Regions from separate parts of the Georgenia wangjunii genome, predicted to be linked through region 3. Evidence: riboswitches for the same ligand, from Rfam matches in the RefSeq annotation. Region 3 holds a riboswitch; each other region holds the start of a gene.
What was found. Region 3 has a riboswitch for S-adenosylmethionine ahead of V2J63_RS03960 (LLM class oxidoreductase). Riboswitches for the same ligand answer to the same signal wherever they lie in the genome.

Region 1 (7,757 bases), on a different contig from region 3:
TCTCCCCGCCCACGAGCGCGAGCGCGGCGTCCCAGGACGCGTCCGGGTCGTAGCCGGCCGGGTTCCACAGGTAGTCGTGGACCGTCGCGAGCGGGACCTGCGAGGCGCGCGCCTGGTTCATCGGGTTGGCGGAGAAGCCGAGGACGCCGAGATCCCCGAGGTCGGCGTCGCGGCCGATGAGCGGACCCATGAACAGCCGCGCCTGCGCGAAGTCGTTGACCGGGTAGTTGTCCCAGATCGCCAGGGGGTGCGCCCACAGCGCGACGGCCTCGGTGGTCGCCTCCGCGGTGATCGTGTCCGAGACGACCTCCGGGCCGGTCCAGTAGACGACGACGTCGGCGGGCACGTCGGCGGCGAAGGTCGTCTTGTAGTCCGACTCGCCCGTGCCCGAGTACTCGGTGGGCACGGTGAGCAGCGGCAGCGCCTCAGGGCGGGCTGCGACGAACTCGTCGAGGACGGTCGTGAGGAGATCCGCCTGAGCAGCAGCCGCGGGGCTCGCGGCGCCCGCGTAGGCGGCGACGTCCGCGGCGCAGTCGAGCTCGAGGTCGATGTCGTCGTAGAAGATCCCGAACTGGCGCACGCCGATGTCCCACATCGCGTCCATCTTGCCGAGGAGCGCGTCGACGTCGTCGGGGTCGGAGTAGCAGATGTCCTGACCCGGGGAGATCGTGAAGATGAGCGAGACCATCTCCGCCTCGGAGGCCGCGACGAGCTCGGCGATCTCCGCGCGCTCGGCGGGCGGATAGGGCTCGCGCCACTGCTCGAGGTGGTACGGGTCGTCCTTGGGGGCGTAGACGTAGCTGTTGCCCTTGACGTCGCCGAGGAAGTCGACGACGTCGAGCCGGTCGGCGTGCGACCACGGCTCGCCGTAGAAGCCCTCGATGACGCCACGCAGGCCGAGCTCCGGCCAGTCGCGCACGGAGCCGAGGGGGACGACGGCAGCGGGCTCGGCGGGCGTGGCTAGCTGGCGCAGCGTCTGGAGGCCGTGGAAGGCGCCGGCTGCGTCGGACCCCGCGACGACGGTCGCCGGGATCGGGCCGAGCGCCCCGACGGCGAGCGCGTAACCCTCCGCGACGGCCGGGTCCACCGGCGTCGTACCGAGCACCCCCAGGGCGGCCGTGGCCTCGGCCGAGGGGGCGTCGGCGACCGCGAGGACGAACGCCGTCCCCGGCGTCTCCCCCAGCGGGATCTCCTCGATGCTCTCCGCGCCGAGCTCGGTGAGGACGGCGCGCGCCTCCGCCGTGACGCGCGGGTCCACGTCACCGGCGAGGACGAGGGTGACGGCGTCGGGCACGGGGACCGTGCCGGCCGTGAGCGCGACCTCCCGAGGCTTCGGCACGAGGCGCTCGGCCGGGCCGAGGTCCGGCTGGGTGAGTCGGGAAGGGGTGAGGGCGGTCGGTGCCGCGAGGCCGGTCGTGGCCGCCGGGCGTGCCGGCACCCCACCGACGACCGTCGCCCCAGGTGGTGCCAGCGGTGCGGGCGCCGCCGCGGCCGCACCCGGCAGGGCGCACGCGAGGAGCGCGGTGAGGGGAACGGCGAGCCGACGGACGGGGCGCATGGTGCCTCCTGTGACGAGCATCACGTGGTGGGCGCGACGCTACGGACGCGCACCGACATCGTCAATGCCCGGTCAGCCCGTCACACCTCTGCATGATCACGAGCGGACGGGGGTGCGGGCGGACAGGGTGCCGCCGGGGCGGGCGGGCTGCGCTAGCCGACGAACTCGAGGGCGGCGGCGCGGGTGGCGTCCGCCGTCGCCACCTCCGCCACCGCCGGCGTGCTGGCGGGCGGCGAGGCGAGCGCCGCCGCGGCGGCCTGGGCGCTACCACCGGGCCGCGAGCGCTGCGCGGACGCCAGGGCCTGGGCGAGGTCGGCCTGGAGGTCCGCGACGTCCTCCAGCCCCACCGAGAGCCGCACGGTGGCGTTCGAGATCCCCACGGCCGCGCGGCCGTCCGGGCCGATCTTGCGGTGCGTCGTCGTCGCGGGGTGCGTGACCATCGACTTGGCGTCGCCGAGGTTGTTGGAGATGAGGACGATCTCCAGCGCGTCGAGGAACGCGAAGGTGGCCGCCTGGTCCGCCGGTGCCGCGCCGTCGCCCGGCGCGGCGAGGTCGAACGTGACGACCGTCCCGCCGCCGCTCATCTGCGAGCGAGCGAGCTCGGACTGGGGGTGGGAGTCGAGGAACGGGTAGTAGACGCGCGACACCGCGGGCAACGACTCCAGCCACGTCGCGAGCTCGAGCGCCGCCGCGGTCTGGGCGCGCACGCGCAGCGGCATCGTCTCGAGGCCCTTGAGGAGCACCCACGCGTTGAAGGGGCTGAGCGTGGGCCCGGTGTTGCGCAGGATGAGCTGGAGCGGTCCCTCGATGAACTCCTTGGTCCCGAGGATCGCGCCGCCCATGACCCGGCCCTGGCCGTCGATGTGCTTCGTCGCGGAGTAGACGACGACGTCGGCGCCCTGCGTGATCGGCCGCTGCAGGATGGGCGTGGCGAAGACGTTGTCGATGACGACGACGGCTCCCGCCGCGTGGGCCAGCTCGCTCACCCGCCGGACGTCGACGATGTCCTGCATGGGGTTCGACGGCGTCTCGAAGAAGACGACGTCCGCCGGCGTGGCCAGGGCCTCCTCCCACGACTCGATGCGGTGGGCGTCGACGTAGTCGGTACGCACCCCCCACTTGGCGAAGACGTCCTCGAAGAGGGTGAGCGTCGAGCCGAACAGGGCCCGGGCCGCCACCACGCGCGAGCCACCGCGCACGAGCGCGGCCAGCGTGCTGAAAACCGCGGACATGCCGGTGGACGTGGCGTAGCAGGCCTCGGCCCCCTCGAGCGCGCGCAGACGCTCCTCGAAGGTCGAGACGGTCGGGTTCTCGTACCGGGAGTACGTGAACCGGTCCACCTCGCCGAGGAACGCCGCCTCGGCGTCGGCGGCGCGCTCGTAGACGTAGCCCTGGGTGAGGAACATGGGCTCGGACGTCTCGTGGAAGTCGCTGCGCGCGTGCCCGGCGTGGACCGCCCGGGTCTGCGGGCCCCAGCTCGGCGGCGGCTCGGGGTAGGAGCCGGGCCCCGGACAGCCGGATCCTGCGGGGTTGAGTGCGTCAGTCATCGTGCGTCCCTCCATCGGTCCTGGCGGGAGCACCCACGCGGCGGGCCCGAGCGACTCGGGTCCATCGGGGTTGCTGCAGCTTCGACGAGCCAGGTCTCTCGGCTGCTCTGGATGGTGGTTCGGATGGTAACCGGGTCCGATGGCGGAAGCCAAGTACCACCCCCGCGTTGCCCACGTGGCGGGACGCCGGGTCCGCGACGGCAGCGCGGCGCCCGGGACCGCGACGAGGGCCGCCAGGATCACCTGGCGGCCCTCGTCGTGGGGAGCGTGCCCCGCCGGCTGCCCCGAGCCGCGCTCAGCAGCGGCGAGGAGCAACGGCGAGGAGGAGGCTCAGCGCGCGGTGGCGAGCTGCTCCCCCGCGGTGCGCTCCGCCTCCGACCCGGAGACGACCTCCGGGCCCTCCGCGGCGGTCGCGGCCACGTCGGCCGCGTCGTCGTCGTCCACGAAGAGGTTCTCCGAGTTGGCCGAGTGGTACTTGTCGAGGTCGAGGATGCCCTCGCGCTTGGCGACGATGAGCGGCACGAGAGCCTGGCCGGCCACGTTGGTGGCGGTGCGGCCCATGTCGAGGATCGGGTCGATGGCGAGCAGCAGGCCCACGCCCGCGAGCGGCAGCCCGAGGGTGGACAGCGTGAGGGTGAGCATGACGATCGCGCCGGTGAGGCCGGCGGTCGCCGCCGACCCGACGACAGAGACGAACGCGATGAGCAGGTAGTCGGTGATGCTCAGCTCGACGCCGAAGAACTGGGCGACGAAGATCGCCGCGAGCGCCGGGTAGATCGCGGCGCACCCGTCCATCTTCGTCGTCGCGCCGAGCGGCACCGCGAAGGACGCGTACGAGCGCGGCACGCCGAGGTTGCGCTCCACCACGCGCTCCGTCAGGGGCAGCGTGCCGATCGAGGAGCGCGAGACGAAGCCGAGCTGGATCGCAGGCCAGGCGCCACGGAAGTAGCGCATGACGGGCAGGCCGTTCGCACGCAGGATCACCGGGTAGACGACGAGGACGACGAGCGCGAGACCCACGTAGACGGCGATGGCGAACGTCCCGAGCGGCAGGAGCGAGTCCCAGCCGTACGCGACGATCGCGTTGCCGATGAGGCCGAGGGTGCCGAGCGGGGCGAGGCGGATGACCCACCACAGGACCTTCTGGATGATCGCGAGGAGCGACCGGTTGAAGGAGAGGAACGGCTCGGCCTTGCTGCCCACGCGCAGGGCCGCGATCCCGACGACGAGCGCGAGGACGACGATCTGGAGGACGCTGAAGCTCACCGAGGTGCTGACGCCGGAGATGACGCCGTCGTCGCCGGTGCTCAGGCGGCTGTTCGTCGCGAGCCCGAGGAAGTTGGCGGGGACGAGGCCCTGGATGAAGTCGAGCCAGCTGCCGGTGCTGCTGGGCTCGCTCGCGGCGGCCTCCGAGACCGTCGTGTTCTCGCCCGGGCGCAGGACGAGACCGAGGCCGATCCCGATGGCGACCGAGACGAGCGCGGTGATGGCGAACCACAGGAGCGTCTGACCGGCGAGGCGCGCCCCGTTGGCCACACCGCGCAGGTTCGCGATCGAGGCGACGATCGCCGTGAACACGAGCGGCGGGACGATCGCCCGCAGGAGGCTGACGAACGTCGAGCCGATCGTGCTCAGCGTGACCTCGAGGCCGTTCGGCTGCCCGTCGGCCGTGTCGCCGATCTCGAGGGCGAGCCACCCGAGCAGGACGCCGACGACGAGCGCAAGGATGATCTGGACGCTGAAGGACGGCAGGCGCAGCCGGCGGCGCTGGGCGCTCGGCTCGGTAGCGGTGGATGGGGTGGACACAGGTGCTGCCTTTCTGACAGGGCGTGCGGCGGCGCGCGCCGGGGGCGCTGCGGTGACGCGGCTGAGGAGGTCCCGTCGCGCCCGTGACGCCGGGCGAGGATGCGGGGAGGGGACGCCGGCGGGGCCGGGCGTCGGTGCGGGAGCTGGGGAGGGGCTCAGGGCCGGGCGGTGCGCCGGGCTACTGCCCCGACCGCGCGCACGCGGTCACACGCCTGCTGGGTCAGACCCGGCAGGCGCGCAGACAACACAGCGCGCTCGCCTGACGTCGGAGGTCGACGACGGGGCGCACAGTGAGGTTCCAGCGGTTGAGCACGCACACTCCATGGGTACGGGGCGGCTCCGATCGCCGTCCGCCTCGGACCATAGCGGACGAGCGGTGGCGGCGGAAGCACGGGCGGCGCAGATCACACCCCGAGGCGTGGACGGCGAGCGCACCGGGTGGTGGCTGCGCGCCGGGCGTGGTCGACTTCCACCCGTGAGCGCCCGCACGCTGCCCCTGCCCGCCGCCGCCGCGTTCGAGCTGGTCACCGACCTCTCCCGGCACGGCGAGTGGATCCCCCTCACGCGCATGGACGTGCCCGAGCACCCCCTCCGGGTCGGCGACGACGTCGTCACCCCGACCGCCCCCCTCCTCCTCGACCCCCCCCCCCCCCCCCCCCCCCCCCCCCCCCCCCCCCCCCCCCCCCCCCCCCCCCCCCCCCCCCCCACGACCGCCCTCGTCCTCGTCGACCGGATGACCGTCGCACGCCTCGACCCGCCCGCCGGCGGCACCGATGGCGTCGCCGTCCTGCGCAAGTCCGGGCCGCTCCTCCTCGGCGTCGCCCGGATCACCGTCCACGGGGTCGACGACTCCCGTGCCCGCGTCCGGTGGGACGAGGACGTGTGGCTCCGCGGCCCCGTACCGCGTGCCGTGACCCGAGTCGTCCTCGCGCCGTTCCTCGACGCCATGGGGGCGCTCGCCCTCTGGCGCATCGCACGCTCTTTAAAGTCCGACGCCGCACCAAAAACCTGAGTCCATACCAACGTCTAGACCTGCGTCTAGACATTGGTCTAGAAACGGCCGTCGGATCCTCCACGGGGGCTCTGGGAGCCTTTTACGGGTCCGCGAGCGGGATAGCGTCAGTGCCTGACCCCGTCGGGGCGCAGGCGCGGATCTCCGGGCCTGTGCCGAAGTGGCGGGCGTCACGACAATTGCTTAACCGCGATGCCCAACAACGGCTCCCGGCGCACATGTTTCATAGGGAGAAACTTTTCCTTGGAGCGGCGCACCGAGAGCCCGCGGCGGGACCACGTCGCCCGGTCGAACGGGGAGGTTCTCATGACTGCACAGACAGTCCGCCCGCTGGTGCGCCAGCGCAAGGCTCGCTCGACCAGGTTCCGCCTCGACATCGGCGAGTGGCTCGTCCTGCGCGGCGCCGTCCTCGACGCGGTCCCTGACGCACCCGTGCCGGCGGACTTCGCACCGGCCGCCTTCGGCCTGACGGAGTTCGCCCCGCTGACCGAGGCCGAGCGCCGCCGCTCGTGGCAGATGCTCGCCCAGCGCGGCCTCGCGCGCTACGTCCCGTCGAACGACGACCTCGACGCCGTCGTCCAGCCGTTCGCGGCCGGCCTCATGACCCTCGCGCTCGCCGACGTCCGCGTGGACGTGCGGTCGTGGTCCGGCGCCGTCGGTGTCGCCCAGAGCACGGCCTGGCGCGACGGCCACACGGTCGCCCTCTCCCGCCGCCGCCGGCTCGCCTCACCGGCCCGCTCGGGCGAGCTGCAGTACGAGCAGGAGAGCACGGTCGAGATCAGCCTCGCCTCGGACGGCTCGCTCGTCGAGGAGATCCTGCGAGCGCTCCCCCTCGGTGACGACACCACGGGCCCGGACACCGTCGGAGGGCCCGTGACGACCGGGTGGACGATGTCGCACACGGTGGCCGACGCGATGCGCCGCGGTCGCCAGGAGGTCGTCCCCCACCTCTTCGGGCTCGACGCGACGGCGCTCGGCGCGCTCGGCACCACCTCCACCGCCCTCACCGGCGGCGTGCAGATCCTCGCCTACCGCAGCCCGACCGGCCGCCCCGAGATGCGCGCCGATCAGCTCGCGTTCGAGGGCGCCTGGGTGTGGACCGGGGCGGACATCATCGAGCTGCTCAGCGCCACTGCTGACAAGGTGACGCTCCAGCGCACCACCATGTGCACGGTCCGGACCCGTCTCCTGAGCGCGCTCACGCGCCTGCTGCACGCGGACGAGTTCCTCTGACCACCTCCGTTCCCCTCTGACAGACGGGTCACGAGATGACCATCGGGGAGAGCGCGCCAACGACGACGCGCAGAAGCGTCGGTCTGGTCGACGACGGTGCGCCGACCCCGGCCGTCGACGCTGCCGCCGCGCTCCCGGCCGCAGCCGACCTTCGCCTCATCCACGTGGGGCGGTCGACCACGGCGTCGGACGGCCCTCCGGCCGCCCCGCGGGCGCCGCGCGCCGGCTCCGCGCCCGTCGCTGCGGAGTGCGCCGGGCGTGCGCTGGCCGCCCACGCCTTCGTCGACGCGGCCGTCACCGATGCACGAGCCACCCTCAGCGACCTCTGGAGCGGGCTCATCGAGACGGTGACCCCCGCGGTCGAGCACGCGCAGCACGTCATGGACGTCGCCGCCCGCACCCCGAGCGACGAGCTCGGGTGGATCGACCGCGCACGCGAGCTCGGCTGGCGCGACTGACGGCCTGACCGTCCGCTCTCACGGGACCTCGACGCGCCGTCGTGCGATCGAGCCGCTCACGCGCACCCGCGCGCCGCCGCGAACCGCCCACGTGCGCTGCGTACGCTCGGCGGACCCCCGCTCACGAAGGAAGGTCCTCCATG
Region 2 (7,757 bases), on a different contig from region 3:
CTCCGTCGGGCGCTCGCGCACGTCCTGGACGCTCAGCGCGGCGACGATGATCATCACCTCTGCCGCGCAACCGTTCGTCTGCGCCTCGAGCAGCATCCGCCCGAGCCGCGGGTCGATGGGAAGCTGGGCGAGCTGGCGGCCGACGTCGGTGAGCCGGGTCCCGCCCGCTGCCCCGGCAGACGGACCCGCCATCGCCCCCGTGGTCCGCCCGGCGGGGCCGGACGGGGCGTCGGTCGCATCCGCGCCGTCGGGGGCCTGGGTGCCCTCGGGGGCCCGCTCGAGGGCGCCGATTTCGTGGAGGAGCTGGACGCCGTCGCGGATCGCACGCGTCTCGGGCGGGTCGACGAACCCGAAGCGCTCGACGTCCCCGAGGCCGAGCGCAGTCATCTGGAGGATGACCGCGGCCAGCGACGTCCGCAGGATCTCCGGCTCGGTGTACTCGGGGCGGGACTCGAAGTCCGAGCGGGCGTACAGGCGGATGGCGATGCCGTCCGCGACGCGGCCGCACCGCCCTGAGCGCTGGTTCGCGCTCGCCTGCGAGATCGGCTCGATCGGCAGCCGCTGGACCTTCGTGCGGTTCGAGTAGCGGGAGATGCGCGCCGTCCCGGGGTCGACGACGTAGCGGATGCCCGGCACGGTCAACGACGTCTCGGCCACGTTCGTCGCGAGGACGACGCGCCGGACGGCGTGCGGCTCGAAGACGCGGTGCTGCTCGGCCGCCGAGAGGCGGGCGTAGAGGGGAATGACCTGGACGGCCGACGGCGGGTGCGCGCCACCCTCGTCCGGGGCGACGTACCGGGCGCCGAGGTGCTCGGCGAGCGCCACGTGGGTGTCCCGGATCTCGCGCTCGCCGGAGAGGAAGACGAGGACGTCACCGGACCCCTCGGCGACGAGCTCGTCGACGGCTTGGCAGATGGCCGTCGGCTGGTCGAGGTTGTCCGCGGGCGGGACGGTGACGCCCACGTCCGTCCCGTCCTCCTCGGTGTCCTCGGTGTCCGGGACGAGCGGGCGGTAGCGGATCTCCACCGGGTAGGTGCGCCCGGAGACCTCGACGACGGGCGCCGGGCGCAGGAGCGGACCCTCGCGGCGGGCGCCCTCGCGCACGCCGAAGTGCTCCGCGAACCGGGCCGAGTCGATCGTCGCCGACGTGATGATGACCTTGAGGTCGGGGCGGTCGGGGAGGAGGCGGGCGAGGTAGCCGAGGATGAAGTCGATGTTGAGGGACCGCTCGTGCGCCTCGTCGACGATGATCGTGTCGTACCGGCGAAGGAGCGGGTCGCGCTGGATCTCGGCGAGGAGGATGCCGTCGGTCATGAGCTTGACGAGGGTCGTCGGCCCCACCTCGTCGGTGAAGCGCACCTGGTAGCCGACGGCGCCGCCCATGCTCACGCCGAGCTCGTCCGCGATGCGCTCGGCGACCGTGCGCGCGGCGATGCGCCGCGGCTGGGTGTGGCCGATGGTCCCGGTGATGCCCCGGCCGAGCTCGAGGCAGATCTTGGGGATCTGGGTGGTCTTTCCCGAGCCCGTCTCGCCCGCGACGATGACGACCTGGTTCTCCGCGATCGCCCGGGCGATGTTCTCCCGGCGGGCGGAGACCGGCAGCTCCTCGGGATAGGTGATGACGGGCAGGGCGGCGCGGCGAGCGGCGAGCTGCTCCTCGCTCGGCGGACGGAAGCCGCGGCGCCCTGACCGCTGCCCGCGCGGAGGGTCGGTGCCCGCGCCGCGGAGCCTCGCGGGCTGCGTGCGGGAGGACTGCGCGCGGGTCTCTTCGGTCCTGACGGCGCCGCTCTCGTCCTCGGCGGTGGCGCGAGGGCCGGACGCGGGACCGCCCGCCCTGCCCCGGCCGCGTCCGCGGCGCCGACCGCGAGGCGAACCCGGCCCGCGCGGGACACCGCCGTCGGGAGAGCCGCCGACGGGCGGCGCCGCCGGCTCTGCACCCTCGTCGTGGCTCACGGTCGACCATTCTCGCCGATGGCCACCCCGGCTGGCACACCCGCCGCGCACGTGGCCTCCGAAGGACCGGCGGGCGCCGGTCGGCGCGCGGCCGCCGGCGCTCCCCGACCGGCGGACGCGGGGTGCGTGCGTGTCGTGTCAGGCGGCGGGTCCCGGCGTGGCGAGGGGCGCGCCGGCGGACCGGCGACCGGGACGCGCCGCGGCGCTCAGCGCCCCGCGGGTCAGGTAGGTCGTGAGCCACGCGGTGTCCATGAGCGACGGGGTGATGCTCCGCGGGGCCGGGGCGCTCACCGTCGGGGCGTGGATGAGGCCGCTCTCTCCGGCGAGCACCCGCCGGTCGATCTCCGCGGCCAGCTCGACGAGGCGCCTGCCGAGGTCGGCATGAGGCATGTGGCTGCCCACGTCCGCTGCGAGCGCCGTGGCCCACTCCTGCTCCAGCACGTCGCTGGGTACGTCCCTCCACGAAGTCATCGAGCACCTCCACCTCGTCGGGGCCTGCCCGTCGCTCGACGGCCTGGCCCCTCGTCACCGAAGCCGGGACGCCCCGCACTGCGTCCGCAGACGCGGCGCGAGCGCCGTGGGGAACGCGCTGGGCTCGGGAGCCGTGGCACGCTCCATACCGATCCTTGCCCTACCCGTGACGTGGTCTCACGGGTTCTCATTGTGGTTCTCACGCGCGGGCAGCCGCAATAGATCAAAGTCGAGAACCGCCGGCGTCTCCCCGGTGCCGGCGCCGGGGAGACGCCGGCCACGACGACCCATCCGCGTACGGGAGGATGGAGGCGTGGGAAGAGTCGTGGGATGGGCGGTGACGCTCCTGCTCGCCGTCGCGGCCGTCATCTCGCTCGACCCCGCGCGCGTCGGGCTCTCGACCGTCGTCCCGGTCGCGCAGGTCCTCCCTTTCCGCACCGTCCTCGCGGCGGCGTTCGTCCTCGCCGGGCTCGCCCTGCTGCTCGCCGCCCTCGCCGGCGCCCTCCGCCGCCGCGGCGGGACGAGGCGCACGGTGCTCGCCGCTGTGCTCCTCCTCGTCGGAGCCGGGCACGGCTGGGTCACGCTCGACCGCGGCGTGACGAACGATGGCGCGCTCGGCGCGGAGCCCGGCGCGGCTGACATCACGGTGCTCACCCTCAACACCTACGGCGGCGCGTCGAGCGCGGAGGAGGTCGCCGTGGCCGCCGTCGACGTCGGTGCCGACGTCCTCACCCTCCCCGAGACGGCCGCCGACGACGCCGCGCGCGTGGCCGCCCTCATCGCCTCCTCCGGAGGCCCCACGTTCCAGGTGTTCGTCCGCACGAGCGGCGGCTGGGACGCCCGCTCGACGGCGCTGCTCGTCAGCGAGCGGCTCGGCCGCTACGCGGAGGCCGAAGGGCCGGGCACGACGCTCGGGTCCGTCCGGGCGGAGCCCGTCGACGGCGCGGGGCCCGTCCTCGTCGCCGTCCACCCCGTCGCGCCCGTGGCGGAGGCGATGGAGGAGTGGGAGGCGGACCTCGAGGCCGTCATGGAGGTGTGCCGCGCGACGCCCGGGGTCATCGTCGCGGGCGACTTCAACGCCACGCTCGACCACGGACCGATGCGCGACGCAGGGGCGTGCGTCGACGGCGCCGTCGCCGCGGGCGTCGGGGGTGTGGCGACGTGGCCGGCGCGGCTTCCCGCGCTCGTCGGCACGACGATCGACCACGTGCTCGTCGACGGCGGTGCGTTCGACGTCGTCGACGGAGCGGTCCTCGAGGTGGGCGGGAGCGACCACCGCGCCGTCGCGGTGCGGATGGCGCCCCGGCCCGCCGCACGCTGAGCCGCACCACCTCGACGCCGCCGTGCCCGCGGGCTGGTCCTCCGGCCGCCGTCGTCTCGTCAGGTGGACGGTCATTGATCGCGGGACGGAACGCCGCCACGATCGCACCACCATCCAGAGCGGCTGAGAGTCCTGGCTCATCGACGCCGCAGCAACCCCCCGTCCCCGGGTGAGGGTGCTTCCGCCAGGTTCGATGGGGGAGTCGACGTCTGTGAGCACCGCTAGCCTCGTGAACGTGCCGACCGCGCGTCCGACCGTCTCGTTCGAGCTCTACCCGCCACGCACCGCCACCGGTGCCGCGGCCGCCTGGGAGACCGTCGAGCGCCTCGCCGGCGCGGCCCCGGACTTCTTCTCCGTCACGTACGGGGCGTCCGGCTCGTCGCGCCGGGCCTCGCGCGACGTCGTCCAGCGGATCCTCGCCGAGACGTCCGTGACGCCGATCGCCCACCTCACGTGCGTGGGCAGCTCGCGCGCCGAGCTGGCGCGGCTCGTCGCCGACCTCCTCGACGACGGCGTGCGGGACTTCCTCGCGCTGCGCGGCGACCCGCCGCAGGGTGAACCCGAGTGGGTGCCACGGCCCGACGGGCTCAACCGCGCGAGCGAGCTCGTCGCCCTCATCCGGCAGGTGGAGGAGGCGCGCCTCGGGCCCGCCGGCGGGGTGAGCATCGCCGTGGCCGCGTACCCGAGCGGCACGACCCACTCCCGCTCCCAGGACGTCCGGGCGCTGCGCGAGAAGCAGGACGCCGGGGCGGACTTCGCCATCACGCAGGTCTTTTACGACGCCGGCGCCTACGTCGACCTGTGCACGGAGGCCCGCGCGGCGGGCGTCCACCTGCCGATCGTCGCCGGCGTCATCCCCGCGACCGACCCCGGACGCCTCACGCGGCTCGCCGAGCTCACGGGCGTCGACGTGCCGCCCGCGCTCCTCGACGCCCTCGCCGTCGAGGACCCGGCGCTCCGCCACGAGCGTGGGATCGCCGCGACGCTGCGTCTCATCGATGCCGTCCTCGCCGCCGGCGCCCCCGGCCTGCACATCTACACGTTCAACCAGCACCGCCCGGCGCTCGACGTCATCGAGCACCTGCGCCGCCGCATCCCGACGTCGCACGACGACGCGTGGCCGTCCCCGGCACCCGTGTACCCGCCCCTGCCCCAGCCCGCCCCCACCGCGTGAGGACCTCATGACCGACACGACGATCCCCAACCTGCCGACGGCGACGATCCTCGGCTACCCGCGCATCGGACCCGACCGCGAGCTCAAGCGCGCGACCGAGTCGTTCTGGGCCGGCCGGTCCGAGGTCGACGACCTCGAGGCCGCCGCCGCCGAGCTGCGCCGGGCCACGCGAGCCCGGCTCGTCGGTCTGGGGCTGGGCCGTGACGACGCCTCCATCCCGAGCGACTTCTCCTACTACGACCAGGTCCTCGACACCGCGACGACGCTCGGCGCGGTCCCGCCCCGGTTCGCCCGCGAGCTCGACGCCGAGGGGCGCCTGGACCTCGCGGGGTACTTCACCGTCGCGCGCGGCGAGGGGGAGCGCGCGCCGCTGGAGATGACGAAGTGGTTCGACTCCAACTACCACTACCTCGTCCCGGAGATCAGTCCGGAGACCGGGTTCCGCCTCGCGGACGACCGCGTCGTGCAGCTCTTCCTCGAGGCCGCGGGCGAGGGCATCACGACCCGCCCGACGATCGTCGGCCCGGTGACGTTCCTTCTCCTGAGCAAGGCCGTCGGGGCCACGCCCGCCGCGGACGGTGCCGCCCCGGTGGTCCCCGCCCCCGAGGGCTTCGACCCGCTCGACCGCCTCGAGGACGTCCTGCCCGTCTACGCCGAGCTGCTCCGCGCCCTCAGCCAGGCCGGCGCGCCGTGGGTCCAGCTCGAGGAGCCCGCCCTCGCCGTCGACACGTGGGACGTGCCACGCGAGCGCGTCCTCGCCGCGACGGCCCGCGCGTACGAGGCGCTGTCCGTCGAGCTGCGCCGCCCCGAGCGGCCCGCCATCTTCGTGCCCGTCTCCTACGGCGCGGCCGACGACGCCCTCGCGGTGCTGGGCGCCACCGACGTCGAGGCCGTCGGCATCGACCTCGTGCGCGGGGACGTTCCGGCACCGGAGGTCCTCGAGACCCTCCGCACGACGATCGTCGTCGCCGGCGTCGTCGACGGGCGCAACGTGTGGCGCGCGGACCTCGACTCCGCGCTCGGCACCCTCGAGCGCCTCGCCGCGGGCCTGCGCCCTGACGCCGTCGCCGAGGGGTGGCTCGCCGTGGCGACCTCGACCTCCCTCCAGCACGTCCCGCACGACGTGGCCGCGGAGCCCAACCTCAGCGACGAGCTGCGCAGCTGGCTGGCCTTCGCCGACCAGAAGGTCGGCGAGGTGAGCACGCTCGCGACCGGCCTCAGCGCGGGACGCGACGCCGTCGCCGACGCGCTCTCCGACGCCGCGCACGCGCGCCGTACCCGGCTCGAGCACTCCGGCGTCACCCGCCCCGACGTCCGTGAGCGCGCCGCCGCCCTCGGCGAGGACGACTACCGGCGCAGCGACTTCGCCGCCCGGACCGAGGCGCAGAACCGCGTCCTCGACCTCCCCCCGCTCCCGACGACGACGATCGGCTCCTTCCCGCAGACGCCGGAGATCCGCCGGGCGCGCGCCGCGCACCGCAAGGGGCAGCTGAGCGCCGAGGAGTACACGGACGAGATGCGCGCGGAGATCCGGCGCGTCGTCGAGCTCCAGGAGGAGATCGGCCTCGACGTCCTCGTGCACGGGGAGCCTGAGCGCAACGACATGGTGCAGTACTTCGCCGAGAACCTCGACGGGTTCGCGGTGACGGAGAACGGCTGGGTGCAGTCCTACGGCACCCGGTGCACGCGGCCGTCGCTGCTGTGGGGCGACGTCACGCGTCCCGCCCCCATCACCGTGGAGTGGGCCACCTACGCGGCGTCGCTCACGGCGAAGCCGGTCAAGGGGATGCTCACCGGACCCGTGACGATCCTCGCGTGGTCCTTCGTCCGCGACGACCAGCCGCTCGCGGACACCGCCACGCAGGTGGCGCTCGCGCTGCGCGAGGAGGTGAGTGACCTCGAGGCGGCAGGAATCGGCATCATCCAGGTCGACGAGCCCGCGCTGCGCGAGCTGCTGCCGCTGCGGGCGGCGGACCAGCCCGCGTACCTCGACTGGTCGGTCGGGTCCTTCCGGCTGGCGACGGCGGGGGTGCGCGACGAGACCCAGATCCACACCCACCTGTGCTACTCCGAGTTCGGCGAGGTCATCGGAGCCATCGACGGCCTCGACGCCGACGTGACGAGCATCGAGGCGGCTCGCTCGAAGATGGAGATCCTCCCGGACCTCGCCTCGTCCGGCTACGCACGCGGCATCGGCCCGGGCGTCTACGACATCCACTCCCCGCGCGTGCCGAGCACCGAGGAGATCGCCGAGCTCCTCGCCGACGCGGCGCGCTCGGTGCCCACCGGCCTGCTGTGGGCGAACCCGGACTGCGGGCTCAAGACCCGCCGGTACGAGGAGGTCACCCCCGCGCTCAAGAACCTCGTCGCAGCGACGGCGCAGGTGCGCGCGGGCCTGTAGACCCGCAGCGCCGGCCCTGCGGGGCCTCAACCTCCCCCTCGCTACAGAACGGGCCCGGCACCGTGGAGGTGCCGGGCCCGTTCACGTGCGTCCCGCCGTCGGGCTCGTCACCCCGGGCGGTCAGGCTCGATGATCAGCGCACGGTGTCGAAGATGCCCCACCCGTTGCCGACCTGGACGCGGGCGCCGAACGTGCCACGACCGGTGCTCGGGTAGATGTACGCGTTCCCCGAGCGGCCGTCGACGCCGAGGATGTCGCTGCGACCGTCGCCGGAGAAGTCACCGACGGCGGAGATGTGGTCGAAGCCCGCCCAGCCGCTACCGATCTGGGTGCGAGCGGACATCGTGTTGCCGGCCCTGCTGTAGTAGGCGTAGAGACGTCCGCTGCTGTCGCGGGCGAAGATGTCCCCGCGGCCGTCGGCGTTGAAGTCGCCACCG
Region 3 (7,757 bases):
AGCAGCTCGTCCGCGGCGAGGAAGGGACCGTTGTCCGTCCGCCAGTCGAGGATCCGCTGCGCGATCGCCGGCCCGACCCCGGGCAGGGTGTCGAGCTCGGCCAGCCCCGCCGTGTTGAGGTCGACGACACCATCCGCCCCGAGCGCGCTGCCCGTCGCCGACCCGCCACCTCCCGGTGCACCCGCGCCGGCACCCTCACCGCCCGCGGCGCTGCCAGCGCCGCCGGAGCCACCCACCGGCCCGGGCGCCACGCCGGGGACCGCCTCCCCGACGGCCGGGACGTACACCTGCTCGCCGTCGACGAGCACGCGGGCGAGGTTGATCGCGGCGAGCTCGGCCGTCGCGAGCGCCCCGTCCGCCGCGTCGAGCGCGTCAGCCACCCGCGACCCCGCGGCGAGCCGGACGACGCCGGGCCGGGTGACGGCACCCGCGACGTGGACGACGACGGCGCCGGCATCGCTCCCCCGGTCGGTGCCGGGCGGGCCAGTGCCCGCAGGCGAGCCGGCGGCGTCGTCCGCGCCGCCACCTCCGCCGCCCCCACCGCTCACGTCGTCACCGCCGCTACCGTCACCACTGCCGCCGCGGTCACCACCTCCACCGGCGCCGTTGCCGCCACCTCCCTGCTCGCCGACTCCCTCAGCTGCGCCGCCTTCCGACGCCCCGTCCGCCCCCTCCTGCTCGGCGCCGCCGTGCGGGGCGCCGGCCACCGGCGGCAGCAGCACCGGATCGGTCGGGCCGACCACGAGCGCGCGCGCACCGAGCATCCCGGCGAGGAGCAGGACGACCGTGCCCGCCACGAGCGCCGCCCGGGAGGGGACCGCCCACCGCCGGGACCGTCCGCGCGGTCGCCGCGGCCCCGCGCCGTCGCGCACCCCCGCAGCGCTCCGCGCAGCGTGGCCGCCCCGTGCCGGTTCCTCGGTCAGCGGCGCACCGATCTCGCCGTCAAGGTCGAGGTGGCCGGCCGTGGCGTTGTACGCGCTCCGGGTCAGGCTCCGCAGCCGCTGGCTCTGCGGGCCGGCCGCCCTCCGTGCCCCGTGACCGTCCACGCGCCGAACGTAGGTGCGCGCACCCGTACGTCGGCCGGCCCCACGGCCACGCTGGGGACGGTCAGACCTCGGACCGCGATGTGGAGGAAGCCCGGGCGGCGGGCCCGGCCGGTGCGACGACGAGCCCGAGGCACCCCGGCCCGGTGTGCGCGCCGATGACGGCCGTGACCTCGCTGAAGATCAGCTCGGCCACGTCGGCGCCCGTCTCCTCGAGCCGCTCCCGCACCTGCGTCGCGAGCGCGTGCGCGTCGTCGGCCGCGTCGAAGTGGTGGACGGCGACCCGCACCCGGGCCGCCGTTCCCCGCGGGGTCGCGGCGCCGGGCCCGCCCGCCGCCCGGACGGCGTGCTCGACGAGGCGGCGGCGGGCGCGCGCCGCCCCCCGGACGGTCTCGAGGACGGCGATCCGCCCCGCCTCGATGCCGAGGATGGGCCGGATCCCGAGCGCGGACCCGACGAAGGCACGGGCCTGGCCGATCCGCCCGCCCCGGGCGAGGTGGTGCAGGTCCGCCACGACGAAGAACACCCTGCTCCGGGCGGCCACCTCGCGCGCCGCGGCGAGGACGCGCTCGACGTCCCCGCCGGCGGCCGCGACCTCGGCCGCCGCGATGGCCGCGAGGCCGGTCCCGGCCGCCGCGGTCCGGGTGTCCACCGCGTGGATGCGCGCGCCGGGACGGGCATCGGCGGCCGCAGCCGCCGCGACCCGCGCCGTCTCGCCCGTCCCCGACAGCTCGGCGGAGATGTGGAGGCTGACGACGGCGTCCGCCCCCGCGTCGAGGGCGGCGACCATCGCGTCGGTGAAGGTGGCGGCGCTCGGTTGGGACGTCGTCACGGTCGCGCCGGCGCGCATGGCACTCGCGAGGTCGGTCCGCGTGAGCGTGACGCCGTCGTCGGGGAGGTCCTGCCCGTCGAGGATGACGCGCAGGGGGACGACGGTGATGCCGAGCTCCGCCGCGCGCTCCGGCGGCAACGATGCCGTGGAGTCGGTGAGGACCGCGACGCCTGCCATGGCCTGACCCTACGGCGCGCGGGGAGCGGACGTGACCCGTTGGTGCCGGGCGCCTAGCATCGAAGCCCAGGCCCCCAGCCCTCACGAGGTGCGCATGTCCGACTTCAGCGTCGAGCTCGCCGACGCCGCAGGCCCGCTCGTCCTCGCCCTCGACGTCGGGTCGACCGGCAGCCGGGGCGGGGTCTACGACACGGCCGGCCTGCCGGTGCGCGGGCTCCGGCACAAGGTGCGGCACCAGTTCACGACCGGCGCAGACGGCACCTCCGTCATCGACCCGGACACCGTCGTCAGCGAGGTCGAGGACATCCTCACGGCGCTGGCGCAGCCGCACCTCGCCGGCCGTGTCGCGGGCGTCGCGCTCGACACCTTCGCCTCCTCCCTCGTCGGCGTGGACGCGGGTGGGCGCGCGCTCACGCCGTGCTTCACGTACGCCGACGCCCGGTGCGCCGACCAGGTCACCGCCCTGCGGGCCGAGGTGGACGAGGAGTCGCTCCGGGAGCGGACCGGCACGCGCCTGCACTCCAGCTACCTGCCCGCTCGCCTGCGTTGGCTGCGCGAGACCGATGCCGTCACGTTCGCCGCGGTGCACCGGTGGCTCTCCGTCGGTGAGTACGTCTACGACCGGCTGCTCGGGACGACCGCCGTCGGCACCTCGACGGCGGCGTGGACGGGCCTGCTCGACCGGCGGACCGGGGCGTGGGACGACGGGCTCCTCGCGCTCGCCGGCATCACCCCCGGGCACCTCTCGGAGGTCCGGGACCCGGGCCGGCCGCTCACCGGTGTCGAGTCACGCTGGCCCGCACTCCGGGGCGCGGCGTGGTTCCCCGTCATCGCGGACGGGTTCGCCGCCAACGTCGGCGTGGGCGGCGAGGACCCGTCGGTCGCCGTCGTCTCCGCCGCCACGAGCGGCGCCATGCGGATGCTCGTCCCTGGCGTGCCGGCGCACGTGCCGGGTGGGCTGTGGTGCTACCGGGTCGACGCAGACCGGTCCCTCGTCGGCGGCGCGCTCAACGACGTCGGGCGTGCGGTGAGCTGGCTCGAGGGCACCGTCCGCCTCGACGGCGCCGACCTCGGTGCGGTCCTGTCCGCCGCGCCGGACCCGACCACGCCGGCGGTGCTGCCCTACTTCAGCGGGGAGCGCAGCACCGGCTGGGCCGCCGGTGCGCGGGCCGTCCTCGCGGACGTCACCGCAGCGACGGCGGGCCCGGCGCTCTTCCGGGCGACGATGGAGGGTGTCGCGCTGTCCTACGCCCGGGTCGCTGCCGAGCTCGCCGCCGTCGCCGGGGCGCCTGAGCGGATCCTGGCGGGCGGTCGCGTCACCCAGGACTTCCCCACCTGGCTCCAGGTGCTGGCCGACGCTCTCGGCGCGCCGGTCTCCCCTGTGACGATCAAGCGTTCGACGCTCCACGGCACGGCGCTCATCGCCCTCGCGTCCCTCGCGCCGGGAACGCCGCGCGCGAGAGTGACGACGGGGACGACGTCGGCGCCCGTGCCCGACCGGGCGGAGTACTACGCCGGGCGCGGACGCCGGTACGCGGAGCTCTACGCCGCGCTCGTCGCGCCCTGAGGGCGCACCCGGTCGCTCACGTGACGGGCGGCCCCTGCCGGATGCGGTCGAGGAGCGTCTGCGGGGTCTCGTGCTCGAGGTCCCAGTACGAGTCGACCCACCACGTCGCACCTGCCGCGGCGAGCGCGCGGACGTGCTCCCGAGCCGCCGCACGACCCTCCGGCAGCTCGCCCTCGACGACGACGTCGAAGGATCCGGCGTCACCGCCACGGCGCTGCCCGACCCACGCCACCATCGCCGCGAGGTCGGCCGGCGTGAGCTGCTCCATCGCCTGCCCCCGCGGCTGAGGGATCACGCCGTCCCAGGCGGCGGCCCGGCTCATCGAGCGCTCGGACGGCCAGGCCGCGACGACCCAGACGGGGATGCGCGGGCGCTGGACGGGCAGCGGGCGGAACATCATGTCCTCGGCCCGGTAGTGCGCACCGCCGTGGCTGAAGGTCTCCCCAGTCCACGCCTGCGCGAGGAACGCGAGGGTCTCGTCGAGCCGCTCGGCGCGGGCGCGGCGGTCGGTCACCTCCCCGGAGACGCGGCTGTAGCCGCCGTCGTCCACCGCACCGAGGCCGACCGGCAGGACGAGCCGCCCACCCGAGAGGTGGTCGACCGTCAGGGCCTGGCGGGCCACCTCCCACGGCTTGCGCCGGGGCAGGGAGAAGACCATGGCCCCGATGCGGATCGTGCGCGTCCGGACGGCGACGGCACCGAGGACCGCCCAGGGATCGAAGGTCTCGTGGGCGCCGATCGTGATCCCGTCCCACGTGAAGAAGCCGTCCCAGCCGCAGCGCTCGGCCTCGACGGCCATCTCGAGGATGTCGTCGGTGCCGCCGCAGCTCGCCACGAAGCCGAACTTCATGCGTCCGAGGCTAGTCCCGGGGACGCGTGCGAACCAGGCCCCCGGGTGCCCCTCCCGCCCGCGGTCCGTTCAGGCCGGGCGCGCCGCGAGGGTGCGGGCCGCCTGGCTCGGCGGCCGGACGACGCGGACGGGCGCACGGCGGGCCTGCGGCTTCCGGGCACCGTCAACCGCGGGACGCGCGGGCGCCGCGGCGGGCGCCGCGGCCTCGGCGAGGAGGCCACGGGCGCGCAGGCCCGGCACCACCTCGCGCAGGAGGGCGGCGACGTCCGCGGGCACCGAGCCCGGCAGGATGACGAACCCGTCGGCCGCACCCGCCGTGATCCACCGCTCCATCGTCTCGACGACGTCCTCGGCCGTCCCGACCGCCTCGAGCGCGCCCGCCCACGACGGGTGCTCGCCGGCGATGTCCGCGACGAGCCCGGCCCGTGCCTCCGCGGCGCCGCGGTCGGCCGAGATGACGGTGTGGAGGTCGACGAGCACGCTGACGTCACCGCGCCCGGCGGCGCGGGACGTCGCGCGGACGGCGTAGCGCAGCTCCCGCGCCCAGCTGAGGTCGCGCTCGCGCACCCGCACGACGTCGGCGACGGAGCCCGCCAGCTCGATGTCCGCCTCGGAGCGCAGCGGCACGACGACCCTCGGGCGGGCGACGGGGCGGGACCCCGGCCGCGTCCGGCCGAGCGAGCGGCTCACGTGGTCGAGGACGTCGGCGACGGCGTCCGCCCGCGCGGTACCGGCGCTCACTTGTAGCCCCGCCCACGTCCCGGCAGGTCCCGCCATCTGCGCGAGCTCACCGGCGAGGGCGCCCGGGTCGGCCTGCCGGAGCGGGACGCTCGAGACGAGGCCCGCCGAACGGGCGTGCGGGCTGATGCGCCTGGCCGCCACGACCGGGTCGAGCCATGCGTCCCGGCGCACGGCTCGGTCGGAGCGCAGGCGGAACTGCTCGTCGAGCGCGACGAACGCGACGCCGCCCTCGTGCGCGGCGCGAGTGTAGGAGGCGAGGCGGGCGAGGTTCGCCTTCTCGACGGGCAGGTCGACACCGAGGGAGCTGCTCCCCGGGTCGGCGCCGAGGCCGGTGAGGTCGAGGCCGAGGGTCGTGCGGGCGGAGTCGGTGGGCCGGGCAGGGAGGTAGGCAACAGTCATGGGGGCACGTGTCCATCTGGTGTCGTCGCGCAGCGCGCGCAAGAAGGAGTGCTGCCGCAGGTCGTCCCGGGGCGCGCGTGCCACTCGCCCGCGCCGGGGCCTCGTCAGCGGTGATGCGTCAGCGCGGGGTGCGCCGGGGCATCGCTGGGTACGTCGTCAGACCGACATACAGGGACGACAACACATGCGCATGGAGCAGCGAGGCGAGATGGGGCTCAACCTGGGGCTCGGGTGCGTGCTCATGGTCGTCCTGCTTCCTTCGTGCTCGTGCACCAGAGGTGCGCAGCGTTGCCTCACGCCATTCGTGAGGCCAGGTCATCACCCGGGGCACCCCGCGCACGTGCGGGGTTGTCGACCAGCAAGCCGGGGCTTTGCGCGAGTAGCGCACTGGTGCTCTGAACCTGGGGCAGACGCTAGAGGAGACATGCTTCACATGTCAACAATCGGTCGGGCGCGTCTCAGGTTCCGCCGCGCGAGACGTGGCAGAGGTCCGCGCGACCAGCCGCGCCCAGCCCGATCTCCTCTCACATGTCGAGATGAGTGGACGCAGCGGTGGTCTGCGTCTCCCCTGGCGAGACGGCCGACCCCGCGTCGCGACAGCGGCGAGCCGCCGCGTACGGTCCGGCTCAAGGGACATCGATGGGTCACGAACCCGCTCGACCGACGACCCGTTCGGCGCGCGCGACCGCCCGCCGGGAATGGCGGCGCACCCCCAGCGTTGTCATAGACAGATGTAGTCGAGACCGATCGGAGCGTGGCATGAGCGCCGAGCACGCCGTGGGGCTGCACACCGTGCAGCCGGACTACCGCGAGATCAGCGCCGCGGACTTCAAGGGGGTCTTCCGCCACCACCCGGCTGGGGTCGGCGTCGTCACCCTGCGCGGCCCGGACGGTCCGGTCGGGTTCACCGCGACCTCCGTCATCTCCGTCTCCGCCGCGCCCCCGGTCCTCGCGTTCTCGCTCGCGGCGACGTCGTCCTCGCGACCGGCGCTCGAGCAGGCGGACAGCGTCGTCGTCAACTTCCTCGCCGAGGACCAGCGGGACGTCGCCGCCCGCTTCGCGGCGCGCGGCGTCGACCGCTTCGACGGGGTCCGGTGGGCGCCGCTGCCGACCGGGGAGCCCATCCTGCGGGGGACGACGGCGTGGGTGCGCGGCGTCATCGAGGAGCGCATTCCCGTGGGCGACAGCCTGCTCATCACGGTCCGCGCCGTCCTGGCGCAGCAGTCCGAGGTGCGCAACCCGCTCGTCTACACGAACCGCACGTACTACCGGCTCGACGACGCGACGACGCTCTCGTAGGGACGACGCTCAGCGGCGACGCCGCCACCACCGCGCGAGGAGCAGCGCCCCGCAGACGAGCCCGACGAGCTCGGCCACGAGCGCCGTCGTCTGGGACACGCCCCAGAACGGCTCCCGCACGCCGAAGAGCCCCACGGTCGTCGAGACGAGGAACGCGAGCGCCGTTGCCGCGGAGAAGCCCACAGCGGCCACGAGCCACACCGGGTGGCGCCAGACGAGCAGGGCGAGGCCGATGACGATCCCCGCCACCCCGTTGAGGAGGAAGAGCGGCCCGATGATCTCGATGGCGTCGAACCCGTCGAGGTAGAGGTAGAGGTGGACGACGGCGGAGACGAGCACGCCGGCGGCCGTGAGCCAGCGCAGGACGGTCGAGGAGCGCGGCTCGGGCACGGCGGCGCCGGGTGGGCGGGCCTCGGCAGCTGAGCTCGGCATGGCGATCCCTCTCTCCTCGGCTGTGTACGGCACGCGCCGCACGTTGTACGTTCCCACCATGGACGCGACGTTGTCCGCACAATCGCCGATGTGTCCCAGCCGCCGGGCCGTGCTCCTCGGCGCGGGGTCCGCCGCCGGGCTCGTCACGCTTGCCGCCTGCGGCGCCGACGGCGGGACGCCCGGTCCGACGGGCGGCAGCGCGCCACCGTCCGAGGGGGGCGGCTCGTCCGCGCCGTCCGGAGGCAGCGGCTCCCCCGCACCGTCGGGCGCCGAGCCGCTCGTCGCGCTCGCCGACGTCCCCGTCGGCGGGGCCGTGGCGGTGACGACGCCGGACGGCGCCGAGATCCTCGTCGCGCAGCCGTCGCAGGGCGAGGTCGTGGCCTTCAGCGCGATCTGCACGCACCAAGGGTGCGTCGT

Region 1: linked by a shared signal. The riboswitch ahead of V2J63_RS07070 (O-succinylhomoserine sulfhydrylase) and the one ahead of V2J63_RS03960 (LLM class oxidoreductase) in region 3 are both predicted to bind S-adenosylmethionine.
Region 2: linked by a shared signal. The riboswitch ahead of V2J63_RS03265 (methylenetetrahydrofolate reductase) and the one ahead of V2J63_RS03960 (LLM class oxidoreductase) in region 3 are both predicted to bind S-adenosylmethionine.

Annotation. Positions count from the first base shown of each region.
Region 1 covers NZ_JAZGON010000003.1:211,117-218,873, reverse strand. Annotated here, with positions in the region: gene V2J63_RS07075 (beta-N-acetylglucosaminidase domain-containing protein) at 1-1,558, opposite strand, end outside; gene V2J63_RS07070 (O-succinylhomoserine sulfhydrylase) at 1,711-3,105, opposite strand; SAM riboswitch class I at 3,114-3,223, opposite strand; gene V2J63_RS07065 (dicarboxylate/amino acid:cation symporter) at 3,436-4,911, opposite strand; gene V2J63_RS07060 (hypothetical protein) at 5,645-5,923, shown strand; gene V2J63_RS07055 (hypothetical protein) at 6,230-7,156, shown strand; gene V2J63_RS07050 (hypothetical protein) at 7,192-7,614, shown strand; gene ddaH (dimethylargininase) at 7,755-7,757, shown strand, end outside.
Region 2 covers NZ_JAZGON010000001.1:717,607-725,363, forward strand. Annotated here, with positions in the region: gene hrpA (ATP-dependent RNA helicase HrpA) at 1-1,953, opposite strand, end outside; gene V2J63_RS03255 (hypothetical protein) at 2,092-2,424, opposite strand; gene V2J63_RS03260 (endonuclease/exonuclease/phosphatase family protein) at 2,738-3,745, shown strand; SAM riboswitch class I at 3,853-3,945, shown strand; gene V2J63_RS03265 (methylenetetrahydrofolate reductase) at 3,981-4,919, shown strand; gene metE (5-methyltetrahydropteroyltriglutamate--homocysteine S-methyltransferase) at 4,927-7,320, shown strand; gene V2J63_RS03275 (FG-GAP-like repeat-containing protein) at 7,454-7,757, opposite strand, start outside.
Region 3 covers NZ_JAZGON010000002.1:14,211-21,967, reverse strand. Annotated here, with positions in the region: gene V2J63_RS03980 (ComEA family DNA-binding protein) at 1-1,046, opposite strand, end outside; gene V2J63_RS03975 (DegV family protein) at 1,108-2,052, opposite strand; gene V2J63_RS03970 (gluconokinase) at 2,147-3,619, shown strand; gene V2J63_RS03965 (LLM class flavin-dependent oxidoreductase) at 3,636-4,469, opposite strand; gene V2J63_RS03960 (LLM class oxidoreductase) at 4,539-5,609, opposite strand; SAM riboswitch class IV at 5,890-6,011, opposite strand; gene V2J63_RS03955 (flavin reductase family protein) at 6,369-6,908, shown strand; gene V2J63_RS03950 (hypothetical protein) at 6,918-7,340, opposite strand; gene V2J63_RS03945 (Rieske (2Fe-2S) protein) at 7,429-7,757, shown strand, end outside.